Regions from separate parts of the Paenibacillus sp. P4_A7 genome, predicted to be linked through region 2. Evidence: a T-box and tRNA genes for the amino acid it is inferred to sense, from the RefSeq annotation. Region 2 holds a T-box; the other regions hold tRNA genes.
The links. A T-box is a leader RNA that pairs with one kind of tRNA and senses whether it is charged. The one in region 2 lies ahead of leuS (leucine--tRNA ligase), so its partner is inferred to be a tRNA-Leu.
Positions count from the first base shown of each region.

Region 1: it has a tRNA-Leu gene. The T-box ahead of leuS (leucine--tRNA ligase) is inferred to sense a tRNA for this amino acid. The anticodon was not compared.
Region 3: it has a tRNA-Leu gene. The T-box ahead of leuS (leucine--tRNA ligase) is inferred to sense a tRNA for this amino acid. The anticodon was not compared.

Region 1 covers NZ_JBFUHJ010000061.1:5,775-9,838, forward strand. Annotated here, with positions in the region: gene AC1DWN_RS11220 (hydrolase/acyltransferase) at 1-107, opposite strand, end outside; gene AC1DWN_RS11225 (SprT family protein) at 220-699, shown strand; tRNA gene AC1DWN_RS11230 (tRNA-Asn) at 733-808, shown strand; tRNA gene AC1DWN_RS11235 (tRNA-Ser) at 814-904, shown strand; tRNA gene AC1DWN_RS11240 (tRNA-Glu) at 1,011-1,085, shown strand; tRNA gene AC1DWN_RS11245 (tRNA-Lys) at 1,137-1,212, shown strand; tRNA gene AC1DWN_RS11250 (tRNA-Leu) at 1,269-1,353, shown strand; gene AC1DWN_RS11255 (hypothetical protein) at 1,588-1,902, shown strand; tRNA gene AC1DWN_RS11260 (tRNA-Glu) at 1,995-2,069, shown strand; tRNA gene AC1DWN_RS11265 (tRNA-Leu) at 2,120-2,204, shown strand; gene AC1DWN_RS11270 (MgtC/SapB family protein) at 2,793-3,521, shown strand; gene AC1DWN_RS11275 (glycerophosphodiester phosphodiesterase) at 3,566-4,064, shown strand, end outside.
Region 2 covers NZ_JBFUHJ010000003.1:23,865-27,928, forward strand. Annotated here, with positions in the region: gene leuS (leucine--tRNA ligase) at 1-1,338, opposite strand, end outside; T-box leader at 1,520-1,765, opposite strand; gene AC1DWN_RS00785 (hypothetical protein) at 1,815-2,246, opposite strand; gene AC1DWN_RS00790 (CynX/NimT family MFS transporter) at 2,300-3,541, opposite strand; gene AC1DWN_RS00795 (GNAT family N-acetyltransferase) at 3,598-4,064, opposite strand, start outside.
Region 3 covers NZ_JBFUHJ010000275.1:2,774-6,837, reverse strand. Annotated here, with positions in the region: gene AC1DWN_RS23445 (ABC transporter substrate-binding protein) at 1-1,193, shown strand, start outside; gene AC1DWN_RS23440 (hypothetical protein) at 1,421-1,588, shown strand; tRNA gene AC1DWN_RS23435 (tRNA-Met) at 1,699-1,775, shown strand; tRNA gene AC1DWN_RS23430 (tRNA-Ile) at 1,814-1,890, shown strand; tRNA gene AC1DWN_RS23425 (tRNA-Leu) at 1,911-1,996, shown strand; tRNA gene AC1DWN_RS23420 (tRNA-Leu) at 2,332-2,417, shown strand; gene AC1DWN_RS23415 (hypothetical protein) at 2,567-3,064, shown strand; gene rnhA (ribonuclease H) at 3,108-3,761, shown strand; gene AC1DWN_RS23405 (uracil-DNA glycosylase) at 3,773-4,064, shown strand, end outside.

The DNA of each region.
Region 1 (4,064 bases), on a different contig from region 2:
TGGAGACGCAAATTGAGAGCACTCAATTGATAAGCATGTGATGCGGGCATTTCAACGAAAAAGATATTATCCTTCTGTTTTAATAAGACGTAACGCATAGTTGCCATAATAATTTTTACTCTCCTCCCGGTATGTTACCGTCCATCATTTTTATAATTCCTACTTGACAGTGTAGCGTATGAAGGCTTTAAAATTCAAGTAGTTGGGGGAGAATATACAATGACAAACGAAGCGCTTCAGCAATGGGTTGAACAAATATCGATCACCTTCTTTAATCGTCCGTTTTTGCATCAAGCCACTTTCAACAGCCGCCTAAAAGCAACAGGAGGGCGTTATTTTACACGCTCGCACAATATAGAAATCAGTCCGCATCAGCTCGAAACCTTCGGACATGAAGAGACGGAAAAGATCATTAAGCATGAATTATGCCATTATCATTTGCATATAATGAAACGGGGCTATCAACATCGTGATGCTGATTTCAAGGTACTCCTTGCGCATGTAGGTGGTTCGAGGTATTGCCAATCGTTGCCGGAACGTGCGCAGCGAAAGATACAACCGTATCGTTATAAGCTCATCTGTGGAAAATGCGAGATGGAGTATTTGCGCAAAAGGAAGATTGATCCTGCTAAATATGCATGCGGCAAATGCCGCGGAAAATTAAATCTAATTTTTCTTGACAATAAACAATTACAATGATATATTATTACTTGTCGCTTTTAGTTTTATTTTTCCCTGATAGCTCAGTTGGTAGAGCACTCGACTGTTAATCGAGTTGTCACAGGTTCGAGTCCTGTTCGGGGAGCCAAYTWRGGGGAGATACCCAAGTGGTTCAAGGGGACCCTCTGCTAAGGGGTTAGACTGCGCAAGCGGTGCGAGGGTTCGAATCCCTCTCTCTCCGCCAGATTATTTTCACAAGTGTTTGCAACGGTGAGACCGTTCAACCGGTCTTTTTTATTTGCCTGATGAGAATTAGGACAAACACAAGTGCAAAAAAAGCTTTATCGTATGGCCCGTTGGTCAAGTGGTTAAGACACCTCCCTTTCACGGAGGTAACAGGGGTTCGAGTCCCCTACGGGTCACCAATTAATCCTCAAAGTGAGCAACTCTCAAGAGTTGATTTACAGTCACAATGAGAGCCATTAGCTCAGCTGGTAGAGCACCTGACTTTTAATCAGGGTGTCGAAGGTTCGAATCCTTCATGGCTCACCATTTACTTTTTCCTTAAAGTGAATGTGAGTGAAGGATTTTTAATAAACCCTAAATGTGCGGTAGTGGTGGAACGGCAGACACGCTATCTTGAGGGGGTAGTGTCCAATGGACGTGCAGGTTCAAATCCTGTCTACCGCACCATAACATACTTTTTGCCGATGTATAAAGGTGAACTTAGGAAGTGTGCGTCTAGTCACACGATTCTGATATACGATGCCACTTTATATTCAGACCATAAATCTGATTAGAGAGTGGCTTTTTAATTTATTATTCACCACAGGCATTGAGAGCCTTTTCTCTGTAAGGAACCATAAGAATAATGAAGTTACTAATTACAACATAAAAATGGTTAATTGGAAAAGGGGTAATGTTAAAGTGAAAATGAATCTGAACTTTACAAATAAGGGACAAGCAGCAATCAAAAACTTCAACAATGAGGAACTACTTGAGATTTTTGCTCGATACAGCAACACATTGTCCAAAAAGTACTCCATTGACGTGAATGTTCCGTCTGACATTAACCCAGACATAATTGGTAAAGGCGAATTAGTCGTAATTATTGACAATGTTCAATGTGATGTAGAAACTTTCTTCAAAGAATTGGGAAGAGATGTTAAAGTTCCTTTGAAGAAAAGACTGACACCAACAGATAAATTGGATAACGTATTTAAAGCAGAAGCTATTAAATAATTTTTTTTGAAAATAAAGCTTGTATTCCTGACGAAAATTTGTTATTATAATTTTTGTTGTTTGACGGAATACAACTTCCGACTAACATTAATGGCCCGTTGGTCAAGTGGTTAAGACACCTCCCTTTCACGGAGGTAACAGGGGTTCGAGTCCCCTACGGGTCACCATCTACTTCAACCCTCGAAGTGAATGCGATTGAATGCCTAATACGACATGTGCGGTAGTGGTGGAACGGCAGACACGCTATCTTGAGGGGGTAGTGTCCAATGGACGTGCAGGTTCAAATCCTGTTTACCGCACCATAACTTAAATTAAACTTCGGAACTCTTACTATGTAGGGGTTCTTTTTTGTTTTTCGGTTTTGTTGATAGGATAATATAAAATCAGAAGTCGGGTAAATTTAAAACAAGCAGCCCATTTTGACATAGGCTGCTTGTTCAAGTTCTACTAATTTTGTTATACGCCCCACTCTTTACGAGCCTCAGAAACAGGTTTTTGAAGCGTATTACCCCAAGCATAATGCAGCTCATATCCATCTTTCATCTGCTGGCTCTGAAGCGAGCTGGTAGCGTGTGTCGGAGCGGAGCAGGATCTGTAGTGATTGGTCGTGTCTCTGAGAACCAGCCCGTTGCGACGTTATCGCGATCTACATCCATTTCACCATACGTTCTCTTCATCTTGTCATAGTTCTGAGAACCAAGACACATGGTGAGTGTAAATCTAGATAAAAATGTAGCATATCATGTAAAAGAGACTGAAGGTAATCGTTTACAAAATTGAGAAAAAGCAGTTGTGTAATAGAAAGAAGTCTTGTAAAGTAAGAAATACGATTCCACCAATAGGTCCAATAAATATCGATATGAAGGTGAAGGGAGGCGAAGAGTAATAAAATGGCCCTCGAATTTGATCCGACCGTATGGCAAATCAGTTTGAATGAGATGACGCTTAGACTGTTGTTGGCTTTAGCGCTTGGCGGTTTGATTGGTCTTGAACGAGAACTGGGAGGGCATTCCGCTGGTTTCCGGACTCACATTCTTGTTTGCCTTGGTTCTGCTGTTATTGTCCTGTTATCGATGTATGGATTTGCTGATTTTGCTGCAGAACCAAATGTTCGACTAGATCCGGCACGGTTGGCAGCGCAAGTGATCAGCGGAGTAGGTTTTCTCGGCGCAGGTACGATCATGCGAAATGGGTTCGGCGTATCGGGATTGACGACAGCAGCCTCTTTGTGGGTCTCGGCTGCTATAGGACTTTCTGCAGGGGCGGGGTTTTATTATGGCGCTGTTATAGCGACCTTCTTAGTGGTGGTGAGCTTGTTTCTATTGAACAAAGTAGAGAAACTATTTTCCCGAACAAAAAAAGTACGTGAGCTGTTAATTAAAATCGAAAAAGCTTCCGCGGGTCTTAATCATGTTTTGATGCATTTGAATCAAAACGGGTTGCAAATCAGTAAGCTTACGATTGACAACGATGATGTAGGTGATCAACAAAACAATAGACATTTAGTTATTCGACTTCAGTTGAAATTAAAGAAAACAAAAAATTACGAGGTATCAATCGCTGCATTGGCTCATATGGACGGTGTAATAAGCTTGGAAACTGAAGGCGTCTCAGTGTAACATGAAAGCGGAATCATTTTATTATTAGAAAGAGGAGACCTCGCATGCACAACACATTGGTAGCAGCCCATACAGGCTGTGGTATTTATCCGGATAACACGATGGCTTCATTTGATGAAGGCATTCAGCTTGGCGCAGATATCGTTGAAGTTGATGTACGTATATCCAAAGACGGCGTAGCCATTTTATTGCACGATGACTCACATTATCTTCACACGCACACGTATGAACAATTAAATAATCCTGACGTCCGGACGATGCTCGATCCTGTGTACCAGGATCATGAGATTGCCACGCTGGAACAAGTCCTGCGAGTATCGGATTCACTGGGAATGAAATTGAATTTAGATTTGAAATCGGTTGATGCCATTGATCCGACCGTTAGACTTATTCGTCAATTTGGAGCAGAGAAAAGAACTTTCATTACAGGATGTTCAGATAATATTACGCAGCTTTATCCGGACATCCAAGTGATGCTTAATACACCAGACGAACTATCTATGGAACAAATGGAGCGATATGGTGAGTTTGCAGATAACATAT
Region 2 (4,064 bases):
AGGCTTCATAGTGCCGTCTTCCAGGTGAAGAATCGGAATCGGTTCACCCCAATAGCGTTGACGGCTGAACAGCCAGTCACGAAGACGGTAAGTAATCTTGCCTTTACCTTTACCCGAAGCATCTAAATGCTCGATCATCGCAGCAATGGCATCAACATTTGTTAATCCATTCAAAAATTCAGAATTCACATGAGGTCCGTCACCAGCATAAGCTTCTTTTGAAATATCGCCGCCTTGAACAACCTCAACAATCGGAAGGTCGAACTGCTTTGCAAATTCCCAGTCGCGAACATCGTGGCCCGGCACTGCCATAATGGCACCCGTACCGTATCCAGCTAATACATAGTCAGCAATCCAGATAGGTGTTTTCACGCCGTTCACAGGATTAATAGCATACGCACCAGTAAATACACCTGATTTATCTTTTGCTAGATCTGTACGCTCCAAATCACTTTTCCGTGAAGCTGCAGTCTGGTATGCTTCTACAGCCGCTTTCTGATCGCCCGTTACGATTTTGGCAACTAGCTCATGCTCAGGGGCTAACACGCAATATGTCGCGCCGAACAATGTGTCAGGACGAGTTGTAAATACAACCAATGCACCTTCATGACCATCAATCTCGAACGTTACTTCTGCGCCCTTTGACTTCCCGATCCAGTTGCGCTGCATGTCTTTAATGCTCTCTGACCAATCCAGCTCTTCCAAATCATCTAGCAAGCGATCTGCATACTCAGTAATTCTTAGAATCCACTGGCGCATCGGCTTACGAACTACCGGATGATTGCCTCGCTCACTAAGACCGTTAATAACCTCTTCATTCGCTAGCACCGTGCCAAGCGCCTCACACCAGTTCACTGATACTTCAGCTACGTAAGCAAGTCCTCGATTATACAGTTGGATAAAAATCCATTGTGTCCATTTGTAGTATTCAGGGTCTGTTGTGCTGATTTCGCGGTCCCAGTCATAAGAGAAACCAAGCGACTTAATTTGTCTGCGGAAATTATCGATATTTTTGAATGTAATATCTCGCGGATGCTGACCTGTATCTAACGCATGCTGCTCCGCAGGTAAGCCGAACGCATCCCATCCCATTGGATGAAGAACGTTGTAACCTTGCATTCTTTTATAGCGAGATACGATATCTGTTGCTGTGTAACCTTCTGGATGACCTACATGCAGTCCCGCTCCTGATGGGTAAGGAAACATATCTAACGCATAAAATTTCGGTTTGCTTGCATCCTCTGTTGTTTGAAAAGTTTTGTTCTTATCCCAAAATTGCTGCCACTTCGGCTCGACAACAAGTGGATTATAGCCTTGAATTTGCTGTTCCTGACTCATTTGAATCCTCCTCAAAAGTTTTACGAAGTAAAACTTACTTCGTAAGCATTGACCTAAAGTTTTACGAAGTAAAACTTACCTCGTAAGCATTGACCTAATGTTGAAATATAAGCTGAGTATATAGTGAAACTCTACTTTCTTATATTTAAACAAATAAAGCCCCTCGTCCCTAGCGATTAACGCTAGGGACGAGAGGCAATTCTCCCGTGGTACCACCCTAGTTAGCAACAGGCATGCTTTGCCCATTACTCACTTGTCGCCTTTATCGCAGGCCAAACGGTACGTTTCATTATCGATGATTAGAATCGACAAGATTATCGCACAGCTCCAAGGCGAGATTCATTCCGCAGTAGGTCCGGCTTACACCAATATCACCGGCTCTCTAGGCCTTACTTACGAAACTACTGTTCCTCTTCAACGCTTATTTATGAATTAAACATGATTATTCACGATTATAAAGTTCCTACCTCGCCATGTCAAGAGACAGGGTCCGGGCTTACCAACTTGATCACCTTGTCTTGCCGGTGACCCAGCGTAACAATTCTAACAATAAATAGAAGTAAAAGACTGTGTAGGATAAGTCCGGTAATCCCGCCCCAGAAACCAAAAATAACAACAAGAAACCATAATGCTATAGGAGGCAGTTGAGTTATAAATAAAAGTATCAAAATGAAAATCAACAGCCCATCATTGACTTTCTCTTTCATTTTTGTTCGAGTAAGGATCGTCATAAGAAGCGTAAGCCCAAGTCCAAGCGATATCTTCCCCCAATATTGAACGACTTCTTGTTCAGACCCCGCTTCAGAGCCGAGAAATTGAAAGCCCATCATAAGTCCATACAAATATGCGATGCCAACCAAAATAGACGAGATGCTCACAAACAAGATCAACCATTTTTTTCTTTTCATAGGAAAATACCTCCAAACTTAACCGATGTACCTATTCATACGAATAATTACCATTATTTGTTGCAATCTTGAATTGTTTTATTTGCACCTGCGCCATAGCCAACGACCGCATACATAATCGTTAAGACAATAAGCATAACTAGGGATACCGTCCACTCTTTCGTTAAATCATGGAATAAACCAAATAAAAACGGCCCAGCAGCAGCTAATAAGTAACCCATCGATTGTGCCATCCCCGATAGCTCGGCAGATTGTGCTGTGCTGCTTGTCCGAAGAACAAAAAACATAACCGCCAAGCTAAATCCTGACCCGCCCGCAATACCAAGCAATATCATCCATAACGGTATAAGAGCTACACTTCCTCCACTTAGCAACCCTAAATATGCAATGATAAGAAGTAAAGCAGTCATAAGAGTTAAACCGCGTTGACTCGCTTTCCGACCAGCAAGCACAGGAATAATAAACGTAGCCGGCAAACTTACGAACTGCAGCAAGGAAAGCATCCATCCAGCATCGACAGGACTCATTCCACGATTATGTAAAATTTCCGGAATCCATGAAATGTTTACATAGAAGAAAAAAGATTGAATTCCCATAAATAACGACACATACCAAGCCAAACCTGAAGTCCATAGATTAGTCTTGTTTTTATTGCTCTTCGTGCTAAGTAACTGATCACGACCAACCCTGCGTACTTGCGGAAGCCAAGCCACAGTAGCAATAAGTGCTAGTATCGACCAGCTAGCAAGCATCCCCTGCCAACCAATACCAGGCTGCTTTGTAATCGGAATGCTAAGTCCAGAAGCAATGGCTGCTCCTAAATTCATAACCACGGAATATAAGCCGGTCATGAGACCGACTCTCGTTGGAAAATCGCGTTTGATCAAGCTCGGCAGCAGCACATTAGCTATTGCGATTGCCATTCCAAGCAAAATCGTACCTGCGAGCAAAGCTGCAATGGATGACAATGAACGCATTAAAATAGCTCCCGTAAGTACAATCATAGCTATAAACAACGTGTTCTCTGCACTAATACGCTGTGCTATCCGTGGTGCTAAAGGAGATATAACCGCAAATGCAAGAAGCGGAAGTGTAGTAAGCAAGCCGGCTAGTGTACTTGAAATGCCCAATGTTTGCTGTATATCAGATATGATAGGCCCAATAGCCGTAAGAGATGCTCTAAGATTAGCCGCTATTAGCAAAATCCCAATAATTAATAACCACGAGCTTGTTATAGCGACTGGTGATGAGGTTGTGGGTGTCACTTTTGTTAAATCTGCTTTGTACTTCTTCACAAAAAAAATCCTACTTTCTCTCGCTGTAGTAAATCCTGAGGTGATGAGTGTTAAATTCAATCCGCTTGGACTCTGTACCAATAATCGTATCGCTGCGAATAGCCTATTTTATCGTACAAGCGGTTCGCAGGAGCGTTATCCTTCACTACCAATAAGTATCCCTCGGTTGCTCCTTGTTTCTTGCCCCAATCTAAAATATTTAACACAAGCTGTTCCCCATAGCCGCAGCCCCGCTTACTTGGATCAGTCACGATATCGTATAAACCGATCCAACCCTGCTCAATCACAGCGAGTCCGCAAGCGACAGGTATACCATTTTCGTGCAGCACTGCAAAGCATTTGACTAACGGAGAGCGCTCCATCATTTTGCGAGTAATGATTCTCTGCTGCTCATTTAATTCACTAAAAGCAGTAACTGCATCAAGCCATGATTCGGATACTTGCTCTTCGATCCAAATGTCCGAATGGGCAGGCTCAATTACATCTTCTAAATGGATGGTTTTCACAAGCGTATGATCGATTT
Region 3 (4,064 bases), on a different contig from region 2:
ATGAAAAAATGAAAGAAATGCTTTCGGGTCAAAACCCAGTAGATGTGGTAGTACTGGATTATAATATGCTTCGTCGATTGACTCAAGACAATTTATTGCAGCAACTAGACCCGCTTATTCAACAGGATAAATTTGATTTGTCCGATTATGTTCCGACTGTAATTGATGGAATCAAAGCAGCGGGGGACAACAACATTTATGCATTAACCCCTACCTTTACTTCATCCGCACTCTTTTATAACAAAAAAATGTTCTTAGATGCGGGTATCGAGCCTCCAACTGACAAAATGTCTTGGGATGACACGCTTAACAAAGCTCGTCAAATGGCTAAAGGAGAAGGTGTAGACCGTCAGTTTGGCTTCTCATTTAACCGCTGGCAGTCTGACGGATTTAACGATACTCAGGTCTACAGTCAAGCTTTACAGCTGAAGATATGGGATGACAAAGGTGAGAAAATGCTTGTAAACAGTGATCAGTGGGAATCAGTCTGGAACACTGTTGCCTCACTTCATAAAGATAACATCGTACCTAATCAAGAATACTATACGCTTCTAAATGAGAAGAGAGGCGAAGCGGGCGGCAATGATCCGTTCTACGGTGATATGTTCATTAAAGGTAAGGTTGCCATGACAATAGGTGAATATAGCTATATTAATGAGCTTAAGAAAGCGTCGGACAACGCTTCGAAGATCAAAGATTTTGTACCCATTGATTGGGATGTCGTTACGGTACCTACTAACCCAACCGACCCTACTACAGGCGGAAATATTGGTCTAAATCAACTGATGGGTATTAATGCTAATGCACAGAACTCGAAGGATGCATGGGAATTTATTAAATACTCCAACAGTAAAGAGTGGGCTAAACTCAAATCAAGAAGCTTGTATGAGATGGTTGCTCGTAAAGAGTTTCTGAAGCCAATTGGCGGATTGCAATATAATATGGACGCATTCACTACTCTTAAGCCACTGCCACCGACTAATTCGAATGCGGATAGTATATTCAACGAAAAACCAGGTATCTGGAATGCTCAGCAGCTTGGCTATGAGTTATTCGCTGAAGTGATAAAGGGAACAAAGACGGCAAAAGAGGCACTTGCTGAATGGGAGACTAAAGGCAATGCTGTTCTTGAAGAGATAAAGAATAATCCTCAAGGTGGAGGCGGCGGCGTAATTAGCCCAATGATGAGATAAAGAGTTTTAGAGCCAAAGAGCGACCCAATGACGAAATGTCGTTGGGTCGCTTTTCAATGTGTTTTAGTTATCTTAGATCCTCTCAGAAACAGCATTAGACAGCATTAAATACTAAGTTTAAGATCGCTTCGAATTGCTTGATTTATCCGAATTTGGGTATTCTAATGACTATAAGATTAATTCAAGCGGCGAAAGCGCTGCAGTGCACATACATCAGGAGGGGTTCGATGATAAGATGGGTGTATTGGGTCCGACTATATGAAACAAAATTTCAAGCTGGTTGCCTTGTCAAACGAATGGAAAATGATTATTGGATATACGGGTACGAGTGTCCAAATGAAGTCGAGGTATTTCGATCGAAAAAAGGACGATATGGTGTGCGATTTATTCCGTGAAAAATAGTTTGTGAATTAATTTATAAAAATGCTTGACTTAAAACAGTCGAATATAGTATAGTAATTCTTGTCGCCAAAACAATAAGCTTCATAATCAAATGGAAACACGTCGCGGGGTGGAGCAGCCCGGTAGCTCGTCGGGCTCATAACCCGAAGGCCGCAGGTTCAAATCCTGCCCCCGCAACCAACCCTTTCGATGACTACGTTGAAATATACGTTTTTCGAGGGCCCTTAGCTCAGTTGGTTAGAGCGGTCGGCTCATAACCGATTGGTCGGGGGTTCGAGTCCCTCAGGGCCCACCATTTGCAAAGCTTATCTTCATGCCGGGGTGGCGGAACTGGCAGACGCACAGGACTTAAAATCCTGCGGTAGGTGACTACCGTACGGGTTCGATTCCCGTCCTCGGCATACCAGAACAATCTAGCAGTAGCAAGTTTTAAGAAGTACATAAGTAATATGTGGGGAACTGCAATCCTGTGTTAACACGCAAGATTCAAGTTGAAACTGAAAAAACCTCTTTTGCAGTATCTGACCAAATCAGATGCAAGCGAAGGAGGTTTTTTCATTGCACATGAACTTGACCAAGCTTACAATAAAGGCACGAGTAACAATGCATGAAGCAAAACACGGTTTATCAATCAGCTATCGGTTTCATGTCTTAGCCGTCTCTAATTTAGAAATAGGGCTTGTAAATAGAGGGCGAATATGGTATGCTATATTCTCATTGCGCATGATTTAATTGCGCCGGGGTGGCGGAACTGGCAGACGCACAGGACTTAAAATCCTGCGGTAGGTGACTACCGTACGGGTTCGATTCCCGTCCTCGGCATAACAGAACAATCTAGCAGTACATCGTTTTATGAACTATATATGGAAGAAAGAATCCCGTTTATCGACTTGCTAATCACAAGTTGAGAATAGGGATTTTTTTGTTCGAGACATATTTGCTATAATGAATAACGGAAGGGGACGGATTATTTGAATAGAGACGATAAGTTTGATACCCAGTTAAAAGAAAGCTCACGCAAGCTATATGCGCAAGTTTTTGCACTAAAGGACTCTTTACATAACGAATTGCTGGAGAGATACAAGAATGATCCTACAATAGCTGTGGATGGAGAGCGTTGGAAGCTATTAATTATGACTGCATCGGTTTCAACTGCTCTTTTTAGTACTGTTCTATCAGGGAATAAAAATTTCCTATTGCTCTATACTTATTTTAAAATAAAATTAAAAGAATATAATAGTGAAACTGAGACAACGATGGACGATTGCATGCAATATATCGCTGACCTGCGGAATGGTGTAGAATACAACTCGGAGCAATTTGCGGAGGCTATGGCTCTTTGGATGTATTTTAGTATTAGAGGTAAGGAACAGTTTGCCCAGGATGAATTAGCCCCATACAGTATAGTTGGACAGTTTATTCATGATTATTTTTATAATTGGTTTGATAAAAATGTAGCGTTAAATTAAATAGGCTTCAAGATGTTCAATCACGAAGGAGTGAGTAGCGTTAATGGCAGCAAGTAAGCATTATGTCGTATGGGTCGGCAACAGACCTGGTATTTATACAACGTGGAAAGAGTGTCAGGAGCAGGTAAATGGTTTTACAGGTGCCAAATTTAAATCATTTGAATCAGCTCAGCAAGCAGCTGTTGCTTTTAAGGAAGGGTGGAAGGGATACTGGGGTCAAGAGAAGGCTTCAGGAAAGGCTAAGCCTTACATAGAGGGGAAGAAGCTCAAAGCTACGGCAAGTGAACAAACCATCGATTATAACAGCATCTCAGTCGATGTAGGAACGAGAGGGAATCCAGGGCCTGTAGAGTTTAAAGGAGTAGATACGCAAACGGGTGACCTATTGTTCTACGTTGGGCCAATTCCGAATGGAACGAACAACCTAGGCGAGTTTATTGCCATCGTACATGCACTTGACTATTTAAAGAAAAAGGGCTCAACACAAACGATTTATACTGATTCTAGAACAGCTCTAAGTTGGATTCGCAATAAGAAGACAGGCTCGACATTGACACGCGACTCATCGACCGCTAAAATATGGGCTCTGACAGATTGGGCAACAGATTGGCTTCGCGATAATAAATATGACAATAAAATATTAAAGTGGAATACGGAGGAGTGGGGAGAAATAAAAGCAGATTTCGGCAGGAAGTAGGAGGAGATTTTATGACTGTGCTTTGCGATAATGATTGGTCTCACATTTTACAGGATGAGCTCAATCAACCTTATTTCAAAAAAATAGAAGCTTTTCTAATTGAGCGATCGAAGGATGCTGTTATTTATCCCCATACTGAGGACATATTTAGCGCCCTTAATTATACGACATACGAAGAAACACGCGTTGTTATTTTAGGGCAAGACCCGTATCACGGTTCTGGACAAGCGCATGGATTAAGTTTCTCCGTGCAGCCAGGAATTCGTATTCCACCATCACTGAAAAACATTTATAAAGAGCTGA